DNA from 3 places in the Pseudomonas ekonensis genome. Region 1 is predicted to be linked to each of the others. Evidence: predicted binding sites of a transcription regulator. Region 1 holds the regulator's gene; each other region holds the start of a gene.

Evidence for each region. The regulator sigma-54, encoded in region 1, starts transcription at its own class of promoters, with help from an activator protein. The targets are predictions, from matches to a motif close to ANTGGCATNNANNTTGCTNT.
Region 2: a site for sigma-54 is predicted at 2,609-2,628, ahead of KVG96_RS16025 (circularly permuted type 2 ATP-grasp protein). Genes of this name have one in related genera too.
Region 3: a site for sigma-54 is predicted at 3,485-3,504, ahead of KVG96_RS15535 (CmpA/NrtA family ABC transporter substrate-binding protein). Genes of this name have one in related genera too.

What each region holds. Positions count from the first base shown of each region.
Region 1 is NZ_JAHSTS010000002.1:1,569,686-1,574,291, forward strand. It holds gene lptC (LPS export ABC transporter periplasmic protein LptC) at 1-197, shown strand, start outside; gene lptA (lipopolysaccharide transport periplasmic protein LptA) at 184-732, shown strand; gene lptB (LPS export ABC transporter ATP-binding protein) at 732-1,457, shown strand; gene KVG96_RS20285 (RNA polymerase factor sigma-54) at 1,646-3,139, shown strand; gene hpf (ribosome hibernation-promoting factor, HPF/YfiA family) at 3,213-3,521, shown strand; gene ptsN (PTS IIA-like nitrogen regulatory protein PtsN) at 3,533-3,997, shown strand; gene rapZ (RNase adapter RapZ) at 4,000-4,606, shown strand, end outside.
Region 2 is NZ_JAHSTS010000002.1:682,482-687,087, forward strand. It holds gene KVG96_RS16015 (transglutaminase family protein) at 1-206, opposite strand, end outside; gene KVG96_RS16020 (alpha-E domain-containing protein) at 203-1,153, opposite strand; gene KVG96_RS16025 (circularly permuted type 2 ATP-grasp protein) at 1,166-2,575, opposite strand; gene KVG96_RS16030 (ribonuclease E inhibitor RraB) at 3,052-3,399, opposite strand; gene KVG96_RS16035 (hypothetical protein) at 3,596-3,829, opposite strand; gene speE (polyamine aminopropyltransferase) at 4,060-4,606, opposite strand, start outside.
Region 3 is NZ_JAHSTS010000002.1:584,955-589,560, reverse strand. It holds gene KVG96_RS15545 (nitrate/nitrite transporter) at 1-1,205, opposite strand, end outside; gene KVG96_RS15540 (ANTAR domain-containing response regulator) at 1,556-2,131, opposite strand; gene KVG96_RS15535 (CmpA/NrtA family ABC transporter substrate-binding protein) at 2,147-3,358, opposite strand; gene KVG96_RS15530 (quinone-dependent dihydroorotate dehydrogenase) at 3,594-4,606, shown strand, end outside.

The DNA.
Region 1 (4,606 bases):
ACGAAAAGAACCGCGACACCCTGATCACCACCACCCGCATGACAGTGTTCCCGCAGCAGCAATATGCGCAGACCGAGCAACCCGTTAGAATTGACGGCGCTGGCGGCGTATCGACCGGCAAAGGAATGAAAGCGTACCTGAAAGACAGCAGGATCCACCTGCTATCGAACGTAAGAGGACAGTATGAGGCTCGTTAAAACCCTCCCTATTTTGCTCAGTCTGGGCGCAGCACTGGGAAGCGCGAGCGCCTGGGCCCTGCCGAACGATAGCCAGCAGCCGATCCGCATCCAGGCCGACGACGCCCAGCTCGACGACAAGAACGGCGTGGCGACCTACAAGGGCGATGTGATCATCACCCAGGGCTCCATGATCGTGAAAGGCAACACCGTGACCATGACCCGCGCGCCCAACGGCGACATCGACGTCGTGACCTCGGTGGGCAACCTGGCCTACTTCGAGCAGTTGCAGACCCAGGGCGACACCAAGCCCGTCCAGGGCTACGGCGTGACCATCCAGTACCACGCGCAGCAGAACCGCGTCGTGCTGATCGACCGCGCCAAGGTCATCGACAAGGACGGCAACACCACCCAGGGCGAGAAGATCGTCTACGACACGGTGAAGAAGCTGGCCAGCGCCGGTCGCGCCACCGGCAACAAGGTGACCGAGTCGCGTCCGCGGATCGACATGGTGATCCAGCCGAAACAGAAAACCGACGGACAGAAGGCCCAGTAATGGCAACCCTGAAAGCCCAGCATCTGGCCAAGAGCTACAAGAGCCGCCAGGTCGTGCGCGACGTCAGCCTGTCCATCGACAGCGGTCAGATCGTGGGCCTGCTCGGCCCCAACGGCGCCGGCAAGACCACCTGCTTCTACATGATCGTCGGCCTGGTGCAGGCCGACCAGGGCCGCGTCCTGATCGACGACCTGGACGTCAGCCACCAGCCGATGCACGGCCGCGCCAAGGCCGGCATCGGCTATCTCCCGCAGGAAGCGTCGATCTTCCGCAAACTGTCGGTGGCCGACAACATCATGGCCATCCTCGAGACCCGCAAGGAGCTCGACAAGGCCGGCCGGCGCAAGGAACTCGAAAGCCTGCTGCAGGAATTCCACATCAGCCACATCCGCGACAACCTCGGCATGAGCCTGTCCGGCGGCGAACGCCGTCGCGTGGAAATCGCCCGGGCCCTGGCCACCGCACCGAAATTCATCCTCCTCGACGAACCGTTCGCCGGTGTGGACCCGATCTCGGTGGGCGACATCAAGCAGATCATCCACCACCTCAAGGCGAAGGGCATCGGCGTGCTGATCACCGACCACAACGTGCGCGAGACCCTGGACATCTGCGAAACGGCCTACATCGTCAACGACGGCCAGCTGATCGCCGAAGGCGACTCGGACACCATCCTCGCCAACGACCTGGTGAAGGAAGTGTACCTGGGCCACGAGTTCCGCCTGTAAGCGCTGAGGTGGCCGCCCTGCCGCCCCTGCGCTGCATCGATTCGAGCGCGGTTTTATGCGCTTTAATTGTTACAGCGCTCTAGGCAAACACTTCAGTTTCAGGCATATAATTTGCTTAAGTTTGGCGCCTCGGCGCCCTGTAGTGGATGGCGCATGTGCGCCGGCAAATAAGGTGTTAAGCCCCTGCCATGAAACCATCGCTAGTCTTGAGAATGGGCCAGCAGCTGACGATGACGCCGCAGCTGCAACAGGCCATCCGCCTGCTCCAATTGTCGACCCTGGACCTGCAGCAGGAGATCCAGGAGGTCCTGGAATCCAACCCGATGCTCGAGCGCCAGGAAGACGGCGACGACTTCGACAATTCCGACCCCATGGCCGACAACGCCGAACAGAAGCCCAACACCGAGATCCAGGAACCGGCCTACCAAGAGACGGCGCCGACGGTGGACAGCCTCGAGGACGGCGAATGGAGCGAGCGCATCCCCAACGAACTGCCGGTCGACACCGCCTGGGAAGACGTCTACCAGACCAGCGCCAGCAGCCTGCCCGGCAACGATGACGACGAGTGGGACTTCACCACCCGCACCTCCGCCGGCGAGAGCCTGCAAAGCCACCTGCTGTGGCAACTCAACCTGGCGCCGATGTCGGACACCGACCGCCTGATCGCCGTCACCCTGATCGACTGCATCAACAATCAGGGCTACCTCGACGAATCCCTCGAAGAAATCCTCGACGCGTTCGATCCGGAGCTGGACATCGAGCTCGACGAGATCGAAGCCGTCCTGCACCGCATCCAGCAGTTCGAGCCGGCGGGCATCGGCGCCCGCAACCTCGGCGAATGCCTGCTGCTGCAATTGCGCCAGCTGCCGGCCAAGACCCCGTGGCTGACGGAGGCCAAACGCCTGGTCACCGACTTCATCGACCTGCTCGGCAGCCGCGACTACAGCCAGCTGATGCGGCGCATGAAACTCAAGGAAGACGAACTGCGCCAGGTCATCGAGCTGGTGCAGAGCCTCAACCCGCGCCCGGGCTCGCAGATCGAATCGTCCGAGGCCGAGTACGTGGTGCCGGACGTCATCGTGCGCAAGGACAACGAACGCTGGCTGGTCGAGCTGAACCAGGAATCCGTGCCGCGCCTGCGGGTCAACGCCCAGTACGCCGGGTTCGTGCGCCGCGCCGACACCAGCGCCGACAACACCTTCATGCGCAACCAGCTGCAAGAGGCGCGCTGGTTCATCAAGAGCCTGCAGAGCCGCAACGAGACCCTGATGAAAGTGGCGACCCAGATCGTCGAGCATCAGCGCGGTTTCCTGGAGTACGGCGACGAAGCCATGAAACCCCTGGTGCTGCATGACATCGCCGAAGCGGTGGGCATGCACGAGTCGACGATTTCCCGGGTGACCACGCAAAAGTTCATGCATACCCCCCGGGGCATTTATGAGCTGAAATACTTTTTCTCCAGCCACGTCAGCACCTCCGAAGGCGGCGAATGCTCGTCCACGGCGATCCGCGCGATCATCAAGAAACTGGTTGCCGCGGAAAATCAGAAAAAGCCGTTGAGCGACAGCAAGATCGCTGGTTTACTGGAGGCACAAGGCATTCAGGTGGCTCGCCGCACCGTCGCCAAGTACCGCGAATCCCTCGGGATCGCGCCTTCGAGCGAACGCAAGCGGTTGATGTAAGCCACGTTACAGCGTTCCAGTGGCAGGCTATCCCGCCTGCCGCTTTATGCACTGGCAACGAAGGAGAAGCTGTATGCAAGTCAACATCAGTGGACACCAACTGGAAGTGACCGCCCCTCTGCGCGAGTACGTCGAGTCCAAGCTCAAGAAGATCGAGGGACATTTCGACAAGATCACCAACGTTCAGGTGATCATGACCGTCGAGAAGCTCAAACAGAAAATCGAAGCCACGCTGCATGTGCCGGGTAAGGAAGTGGTGGCCAATGCCGAACATGACGACATGTACGCAGCCATTGACCTCCTGACCGACAAACTGGATCGCCAACTCAAAACGCATAAGGAAAAGACCCAGAAAGTCCTTCAGGGCGCTACCGGTCGATAACCCCCCACTCCATGATCCGACTTGAAAGTATCCTGACCCCCGGCCGTTCCCTCGTGAACGTGCCGGGCGGCAGCAAAAAGAAAGCCCTCGAACAAATTGCCAACCTGATCGCCCGGGAAGTGCCGGATCTGGAGATGCAAGATGTCTTCGAGGCACTGGTCGCCCGTGAGAAGCTCGGCTCCACCGGCTTCGGCAACGGCATCGCCATTCCGCACTGCCGCCTCAAGGGTTGCGAGTCGCCCATCAGTGCGCTGATGCACCTTGAAGCCCCCATCGATTTCGACGCCATCGACGGCGCCCCGGTCGACCTGCTGTTCGTCCTGCTGGTCCCGGAAGCCGCCACCGATGCGCACCTGGAGCTGCTGCGCCAGATCGCCAGCATGCTCGACCGCAAGGAAGTACGCGAAAAACTGCGTCGCGCCGCCAGCAACCAAGACTTGTATCAGGTTGTCCTGGACGAGCAGAACGGGCAGTAAACATGCGTCTGATCATCGTCAGTGGCCGTTCCGGCTCGGGTAAAAGCACCGCACTGGATGTCCTGGAGGACAACGGCTACTACTGCATCGACAACCTGCCGGCCGGCCTGCTGCCGGATCTGGCCGAGCGTGCGCTGATCCACACCGAACTGTCGCAACCGCTGGTGGCCGTCTCGATCGATGCGCGCAACCTGCCGAGCCACCTGTCGCGTTTTCCCGAATTGCTCGAAGAGGTCCGCAGCCGGCATATCCAGTGCGACGTCCTCTACCTGGACGCCGACGAGGAAACCCTGCTCAAGCGCTTCTCGGAAACCCGCCGGCGCCACCCGCTGAGCAGCGCCAACCGTTCGCTGGCCGAAGCCATCGAGGACGAAACGGCCCTGCTCGGCCCCATCGCCGACCTGGCGGACCTGAAGGTCAACACCACCAGCCTGAACCTGTACCAATTGCGTGACACCATCAAGCTGCGCCTGCTGAACCAGCCGGAACCCGGTACGGCGTTCCTGGTGGAGTCGTTCGGTTTCAAACGCGGCATGCCGGTGGATGCCGACCTGGTGTTCGATGTACGCTGCCTGCCCAATCCGTACTGGAAACCTGAACTACGCGCAC
Region 2 (4,606 bases), 890 kb from region 1:
GCTTCGTGGGGTTCGTCGAGGGTCAGCACATGCAGGATGTTGCCGAACGGGTCGAGCTGCGCGCGCACCGGGCGCGGCAGGTTCAGTTGCCAATTCAGCACCTGCTGGCGTTCGCTGTCGTGCGGGGTCAGGCGCAGGTACTGGATGCTCGCCCGCACCTGATCTTCGTAGTGATAGGTGGTCTCGTGGCTGACGGAAAGTCTCATGCGGCCTCCAGGTAGGAACTGTGAATGGCGTTGCCCAGCTGGCGCACCAGCGGGATGAATTCGGTGAGCCAGGCGTGCAGGCCCTCTTCGAGGATTTCGTGGATGCCGGTGTAGCGCAGGCGCGCGTCCATTTCCGCCGCCAGCCGTTGCGCGGGCCGGCCGTTGGCCCCCGGCAACTGGGCGAGGATCTGGTCGATTTCCTCGGTGCAGGCCCGCAGCGAACGCGGCACGTCGGCGCGCAACAGCAACAACTCGGCGACATGCCGGGCGCCGGGCGCATCGCGGTAGATCTCGGTGTAGGCCTCGAACGACGACAGGGCCCGCAGCAGCGCGCTCCACTGGTAATAGGCGTGCGCGGTGCCGTCGCTGACCGCTTCGGCTTGGTCGCCGGCCATCTCGTAGCGGGCGTCGAGCAGGCGCAGGGTGTTGTCCGCCCGTTCGATGAAGGTGCCCAGGCGGATGAAGCGGAACGCGTCGTTGCGCATGATGGTGCCGTAGGACGCGCCGCGGAACAGGTGCGAGCGCTCCTTGATCCATTCGCAGAAGCGGCTCATGCCGTAGCGGCTCAGGCCCTGGTCGGCGATCCCGCGGATCTCAAGCCAGGTGGCGTTGATGTTCTCCCACATGTCGGCGGTGATCCGCCCGCGCACCGCATGGGCGCTGGCCCGGGCCGCGCCGAGGCAACTGTAGATGCTGGCCGGGTTGGCCGCATCGAGGGCGAAGAAGTGCAGCAGCCGTTCGGCGTGCAGCTCGCCGTGGCGTTCCAGGTAGTCGTCCAGGGTGCCGGTGATCATCAGCGGCATGGCGAGTTCGTGCAGGCCGTCGCCGCGGCCGCCCTGCGGCATCAGCGACAGCGAATAGCTGACGTCGAGCATCCGCGCGAGGTTTTCCGCCCGCTCCAGGTAACGCGACATCCAGTACAGATCCGAGGCAGTTCTACTTAACATGGCAGGCTTCCTTCAATCCTCGACCACCCAGGTGTCCTTGGTGCCGCCGCCCTGGGAGGAATTCACCACCAGAGAGCCTTCACGCAGGGCGACACGGGTCAGGCCGCCGGGCACCACCCGGGTTTCGCGGCCGGACAGCACGAACGGACGCAGGTCGATGTGGCGCGGCGCGATGCCGTTCTCGACAAAGGTCGGACAGGTCGACAACGACAGCGTCGGCTGCGCGATGTACGCGTGGGGCCTGGCCTTGATCCGCTCGCGGAACGCGTCGATCTCCGCCCCCGTCGCCGCCGGCCCCACCAGCATGCCGTAGCCGCCGGAGCCCTGGGTCTCCTTGACCACCAGATCCGGAAGATGGGCCAACACGTGGGACAGTTCCGACGGATTGCGGCATTGCCATGTCGGTACGTTCTTGAGGATCGGCTCCTCGTCGAGGTAGAAGCGGATCATTTCGGTGACGTACGGATATACCGACTTGTCGTCGGCCACGCCGGTGCCGATCGCGTTGGCCAGCACCACGTTGCCGGAGCGGTAGGACGACAGCAGCCCCGGCACGCCCAGCATCGAATCCGGGCGGAACGCCAACGGGTCGAGGAAGGCGTCGTCGAGACGGCGGTAGATCACGTCCACGGCCTTCGGGCCGTCGGTGGTGCGCATGTAGACCTTGTCGTCGCGCACGAAAAGGTCCGCGCCCTCCACCAGCTCGACGCCCATTTCCCGGGCGAGGAACGCATGCTCGAAAAACGCGCTGTTGAACCGCCCCGGCGTCAGCACCACTACGCTCGGGTCGTCCAGGGGGCTGGAGCTCTTGAGCGTGTCGAGCAGCAGGTTCGGGTAGTGGTCGATGGGGGCGATGCGCTGGGCGGCGAACAGTTCGGGGAACAGGCGCATCATCATCTTGCGGTCTTCGAGCATGTAGCTCACGCCGCTGGGGGTGCGCAGGTTGTCCTCCAGCACGTAGTAGGCGCCGTCGCCGTCGCGCACCAGGTCGACGCCGGAGATGTGCGAATAGATGTCGCGGTGCAGATCCAGCCCCTGCATCGCCAACTGGTACTGCTCGTTGGCCAGCACCTGCTCGGCGGGAATGATCCCGGCCTTGATGATGCGCTGGCCATGGTAGAGGTCGGCGAGGAACAGGTTCAGCGCCTTGACCCGCTGGATGCAGCCGCGTTCGACGGTCCGCCATTCGCTGGCGGGGATGCTGCGCGGAATGGTGTCGAAGGGGATCAGGCGCTCGGTGCCCTGCTCGTCCCCGTAGAGGGTGAAGGTGATGCCGGCACGGTGGAACAGCAGATCGGCCTCGCGTCGCCGCTGGGCCAGCAGTTCGTCGGGCGTCTCGGCCAACCAGCGGGCGAATTCCCGGTAATGCGGGCGGATCTGGCCGCCGGCATCGTACATCTCGTCAAAACGGGTGCGGTTCATGCCGTACTCCTTGTCACTCCGGACATCCGAACCTTCGCAAGGCCCGTGCCATCGGCAGAAACGCTTTGATTTCAGTCGGTTGGATAATCGCGCCGCGAACACCGCACCATTGCTGTGCGGCAAACGCCCCAACCCGATCGCCCCCGCTCCATGGCGACGCAACGCCGTCGCCTATCACCAGCATAGTCAGAGTTGATTTCACTGCCCGGCGGCGCCTGCGGATAATCCGCGCATCCGCTGCACGACGTCCCCCGCGAAGTGTGCAGCCCAACTGATCGATGGCCGCGACCGCAGCCCGCCCAGCCGTGACCCTGACCGGTTCCCTCTCCTTCCGGTCTTCCCTTTGAGCCACCTTCGACGGTGGCTTTTTTTTGCCTCGGATTCTTGTTTCAGGGTTTTGCCACGGCGTTTCCGGGGTTCGGAAACGACAACGGCCGACCCGAAGGTCAGCCGTTGCCCGACGCTGTCGCGAAAGATCAGTGCAGGCGCCGCCGGTTGCGCACCTCGTGCTTGACGCCCCAGCCTTCGATGACGCCGCCCAACGGCTCCACCACAGCGGAGAAACGCTGCTCGAAGTCGCCGATGCCGCCGTAGGTCGCATGCATGACCTTGCTCAGTTCCAGGTGCCAGGCGCCGTCGTCGCGCACGCTGACCTGGGCATTGAAGGATTCACCGCGAAAATGACCTGCCGCCCTGCGCGCCCGCTCCTCGTTCGGGAAAATGGCGTAGAACTCGATGGGATGGATCCTGGAGAAATCGAAACCGCCTTCTTTCATGCGGCGCAGCACGTTGCTGCTGATGTCTTCTTGGTAGGCTGTGCTCATGAAACGTCCCCCTCTGACAGATGGATAGACTTTCCGTATTCCCTGCACTCAAGCGTTGCGGCAACCGGGTTGCCCACGGGAAACAAGCATGTAGCTGACAAGACCAGACCTTAGCGATCCGTTCGCTGATCTCGCTTGCAGATTAGCCCCATGACAGAGCCGCTGCCAAGGCCTGGCGGTCAGCTGTCAGAAAGATTCAGACTGGGGTGATGCCGAGGATTTCGATGCTGTGCTGAGCCTTGAGGCTCTTGACGCCGGCATCGGCGGTGCGCCCCTCCAGATCGTTCAGATCCAGCTCGGCGGCGACGGGAAGGAATCGTTCCTTGATGAGACGGGCGGCGTGCTCGTGGCTCGGGCACTCCTCGCACTCGAAGACTTCGTTGACGGTTTCGCCATGATCATCCACGAAAGTGACTTTCCACTTTGACATCGGAGCCTCCTCGGTCAAGCCCGCAAATGGGCCTACACCTATCTCGACTTTTAGCCGAATTGATCGTTCCCGGGGAATGTCGCCGACGGAGATGAAAAACCTTTCATGCGGGAGCCGTTGCGCAAGGCGGCGCCTTGGCGGGCGCCATCGCCAGCAGGCTGGCTCCTGCAGTGCAGCGGGCAGCCTGGTGTCGCGGGAGCGGCGGTGCGACCCGCAGCTCCCGCAAGGGCTCAGTCGTTGGCCGGCTTGTTCACCGCCTGCAGCACGTATTGCGGCAGGGCGAAGGCGCCGATGTGGATTTCCGGGTTGTAGTAGCGGGTGACGATGCCGCTGCCGATGAAGCGCTGCTGCAAGGTTTCGCGGCTCAGCTTGCGGTAGGCCGGGTCGGTCGAGCCCCAGGCGAAGGTCATCGAGCCGCCGATGTAGGTCGGCACGGCCGCCTGATAGAAGTGCCAGTCCGGGAACAGGCTGCGCAGGCGGCCGGCGGTGGTCTTCACTTCGTCGATCTGCATGAACGGCGTGCCGTTCTGGGTCACGAGGATGCCGCCCTCGTTCAGGCAGCGGTGGCAGGCCTGGTAGAAGTTTTCCGAGAACAGCACCTCGCCCGGGCCGATCGGATCGGTGGAGTCGGAAATGATCACGTCGAACTTCTCGGTGGTGGTGGCGACGAAACGCATGCCGTCGTCGATCACCAGGTTCAGGCGCGGGTCGTCGTAGGCGCCCTTGGAATGGTTCGGCAGGAATTCCTTGCACATGTCGACCACGGTGCCGTCGATC
Region 3 (4,606 bases), 980 kb from region 1:
CGCGCGGCGGTCACGGCTGCCGAGCCCCAGGTGGTTCTCCAGCGGCGTTTGACGCCGTGCAGGCCGAACCAGGCCAGCACGCCGAGGCTCGCGAACAGCCACAGCGCCAGCTGATAGCTGCCGGTGCTCTGCTTGATGGCGCCCATGCCCGCCGCCAGGGCGAAGCCGCCGATGCCGCCCGCCATGCCGATCAGGCCGGTCATCACGCCGATCTCCCGGCGAAAGCGCTGCGGCACCAGTTGGAACACCGCGCCGTTGCCCGCGCCCAGACCCAGCATGGTGCAGACGAACAGCGCCAGCGCCGCGTAGGAATTCGGCAGATTGAAGCCGACCACCGCGATGCAGATCGCCGCCACGGTGTACATCGCCAGCAAGGTGCGGATGCCGCCGAAGCGGTCGGCCAACGCACCGCCCAAGGGCCGCATCAGGCTGCCGCCGAACACGCAGGCGGCGGTGTAGTAGCCGGCGGTCACCGGGTTCAGGCCGTACTGATCGTTGAAGTAGCCGGGCAGGGCGCTGGCCAGGCCGATGAAGCCGCCGAAGGTGACGCTGTAGAAAAACATGAACCACCAGCTGTCGCGGTCGCCCAGCGCCTTGAAGTAGTCGGCCATGGCCTTGGCTTTCGGGCGTTCCGGCGCGTTCTTCGCCAGCCAGGCGAACACCGCGAGCGTCAGCAGCAGCGGGATCAGGGCGAAGCCGAACACGTTGTTCCAGCCGAACGAGGCGGCCAGCACCGGGGCGATCAGCGCGGCGAACACCGTGCCGGAGTTGCCGGCCCCGGCGATGCCCATCGCCTTGCCTTGGTGCTGCGGCGGATACCACTGCGAGGCCAGCGGCAGGGCCACGGCGAAGGAGGCGCCGGCCATGCCGAGGAACAGGCCCAGCAGCAGCGCTTGTTCATAGCTGTGGATGCCCAGTTTCCAGGCGCCGAACAGCGCGCCGATCACGATCGCCTGACCGATCAGCCCGGCAGTCTTGGGCGACAACCGGTCGGCGAGCATGCCCATCAGAAAGCGCAGCACGGCGCCGGCCAGGATCGGCGTCGCCACCATGAGGCCGCGCTGCTGGGTGGTCAGGTGCAGGTCGGCGGCGATCTGCACCGCCAGCGGGCCGAGCAGGTACCAGACCATGAAGCTCAGGTCGAAATACAGGAAGGCCGCGAACAGGGTCGGGGTATGGCCGGATTTCCAGAAGCTTGAATTCATCGCGCACCTCAGCTGTGAGTGGCTCGGGAGCCGTTGTCCCGAGAAGGGGTCATGCCAGCCGGTGGCGCGCCGCCACGGCCGCACCACCGGCCCCGGTCTGTGGGGCCAAAACGCAAAGACGCCGCTATCCGGATCGCCGCAGGGGCGAGGCGGATGAGCGACGTCTTTGTCGTAGGGTGGGGCAACCGCCGTTGGTTACCTGTGTGGAGTGCTTAGCCAGATCTGTGCCAACCGCTGTTGCGGTGAGGGCGCTTGCGCCCGCTTGGGTGCGGATCGCCCATGAAAACCGGGGTCGCCGCGCAACCCGGCGGGAGCAAGCTCCCTCGCCACAGGTGACAACAAGGGTGGTTTCAGCCCAGCAGCTCGCTCATGGCAATGATCTGCTCCGCCACCTGGATCAGTTTCTGCTGGCGGCTCATGGCCTGGCGGCGCATCAGGGTGTAGGCGTCTTCCTCGTTGCAGTCCTTCATCTTCATCAGCAGCCCCTTGGCCAGCTCGATGCGCTTGCGTTCGGCCAACTGCTGGTCGCGGGCCAGCAGTTGGGCGCGCAGGGCCTGGTCGCTTTCGAAGCGGGCCATGGCCACGTCGAGAATCGGCTGCAGGCGCTGTGCGTGAATGCCTTCGACGATGTAGGCACTGACCCCGGACTTGATCGCCTGGCGCATCACCCCGGGGTCGTGCTCGTCGGTGAACAGCACGATCGGCCGGGGCCGGTCGCGGGTGACCAGCACCACTTGTTCCATCACATCGCGGCCCGGTGACTCGGTATCGATCAGGATCACGTCGGGGTGCACCGTTTCGACGCGCCCGGGCAGGTCGATGGTCAGGCCGGACTCGTCGATGACATCGAAGCCGGCCTCGGTCAGCGCAGCCTTCAGGCGCCCGACTTTCTTGGCGGTGTCGTCGATCAGCAGAATGCGCAGCATGTTCGCGGTCTCCTGTCAGCGGCGGGCCAGCGGCGGCGCGCTGTCGTTCATGGCGTGTAGCCGGAAGCCGCGGGCGTAGGCGGCGGGGTCGCTGCCGTCCCAGACCTTGCCGTCGATCAGCTGGCTGCTGCGCATGTCGGCGAAGGCTGCCGGCACGCCCACGGCCGCGGCGGCGTCGCGGTACAGCGCCAGTTGCTGCACCTGGCGGGCGACGCCGAGGTAGTCCGGGTCGTCGCGCAGCAGGCCCCAGCGGCGGAACTGGGTCATGAACCACATACCGTCGGAAAGGTAGGGCAGGTTGACGGCGCCGTCGCGGTGGAAGCTCAAGGCATGCCGATCCTGCCAGCGGTGGCCGAGGCCGTCGGCGTAGTCGCCGAGAAAGCGCGGCTCGATGCACGAGGCCGGCGCGTCCAGGTAGGGCGGCGCGCTCAGCAGTTGCGCGGTGCTGCGCCGGTTTTCCGTGCTGGCCTCGATGAAGCGGCTGGCTTCCAGCACCGCCATCACCAGGGCCCGGGCGGTGTTGGGGTATTGCTCGACGAACGCGCGGGTGCAGCTCAGCACCTTTTCCGGGTGATCGGGCCACAAGGCCTGGGTGGTCGCCATCGTGAAGCCGAGGTCCTGCTGCACGGCTGCGGCGGCCCAGGGCTCGCCGGCACAGAAGCCGTCGATGCGCCCGGCCTGCAGGTGAGCGACCATCTGCGGCGGCGGCACCACCACGCTGTCGACGTCCCGCAGCGGGTGGATGCCCTGGCTCGCCAGCCAGTAATAGAGCCACAGGGCGTGGGTACCGGTGGGGAAGGTCTGGGCGAAGGTGAGTTTTGCCCGGGATTGGTGCACATGGGCCGTCAGCGCTTCAGGAGCGGTCACCCCCAGCCGTTGCAGGCCATGGGACAGGTTCAGGCTCTGGCCGTTCTGGTTCAGGCCCATCAGCACCGCCATGTCGGTGGGCGCCACGCCGCCGATGCCCAGGTGCACGGCGTAGACCAGGCCGTACAGGCTGTGGGCGGCGTCCAGTTCGCCGCTGACCAGCCTGTCGCGCAGGTTGGCCCAGGAGCTCTGGCGCTTGAGGTTCAGGGTCAGGCCATAGGGCTGGGCGAAGCCCTGGGTGGCGGCGACCACCACCGAGGCACAGTCGCTCAGGGCCATGAAGCCGAGGTCGATCGTATTCTTTTCCGGAGCGTCGCTGCCGTTGACCCAGGCCAAGGGCCCGGCGGAGGGTTCATTCATCGCAAGCACCTGCCAAAGCGGCCTCAAAAAAACGCCGTCACCCGGCCTTGTCCGCGCAATGCCGGGTGACGACGCCCTTGTCTGTGCCCGCCGGCCGCCGTTGGCTCGCGGGCTGATGGAACGGCGGGTGCAAGGCATATGCCAGCGCGGGCCGATTTGCGCGTGCGCCTCGCGCGCCAGGGTGATGCCCGGCTATAATCGCCGCCTCTTTTCGCCGCCCGAGTCATCGCCGACCATGTACACCCTGGCCCGTCAGCTGTTGTTCAAACTTTCCCCGGAAACCTCCCACGATCTGTCGTTGGACCTGATCGGCGCGGGCGGGCGTTTGGGCCTCAACGGCTTGCTGTGCAAGGCGCCGGCGCAGGTGCCGGTGACCGTAATGGGCCTCGATTTCCCGAACCCGGTGGGCCTGGCGGCCGGCCTGGACAAGAACGGCGCGGCCATCGACGGCTTCTCGCAGTTGGGCTTCGGCTTCGTCGAGATCGGCACCGTCACCCCGCGCGCGCAGCCGGGCAACCCCAAGCCGCGGCTGTTCCGCCTGCCGGAGGCCGAGGCGATCATCAACCGCATGGGCTTCAACAACCTCGGCGTGGACAACCTGCTGGCGCGGGTCGCGGCGGCCAAGTACAAGGGCGTGCTGGGGATCAACATCGGCAAGAACTTCGACACCCCGGTCGAGCGCGCGGTGGACGACTACCTGATCTGCCTGGACAAGGTCTACGCCCACGCCAGTTACGTCACGGTCAACGTCAGCTCGCCGAACACCCCGGGCCTGCGCAGCCTGCAGTTCGGCGATTCGCTCAAGCAACTGCTGGCGGATCTGGCGGCGCGCCGCGCCGAACTGGCCCTGCAGCATGGCAAGCACGTGCCGCTGGCGATCAAGATCGCGCCGGACATGACCGATGAGGAAACCGCCCAGGTGGCGCAGGCGCTGATCGAGACCGGGATGGACGCGGTGATCGCCACCAACACCACCCTGGGCCGCGCAGGCGTTGAAGGCATGGAGCACGGCGACGAGGCGGGCGGCCTGTCCGGCGCGCCGGTCCGCGACAAGAGCACCCACACCGTGAAAGTGCTGGCCGCCGAACTGGGCGGGCGTCTGCCGATCATCGCGGCCGGCGGCATCACCGAAGGCAAGCACGCGGCCGAGAAGATCACCGCAGGTGCGAGTCTGGTGCAGATCTATTCCGGCTTCATCTACAAGGGCCCGGCGCTGATCCGCGAATCCGTGGACGCGATCGCCGCCCT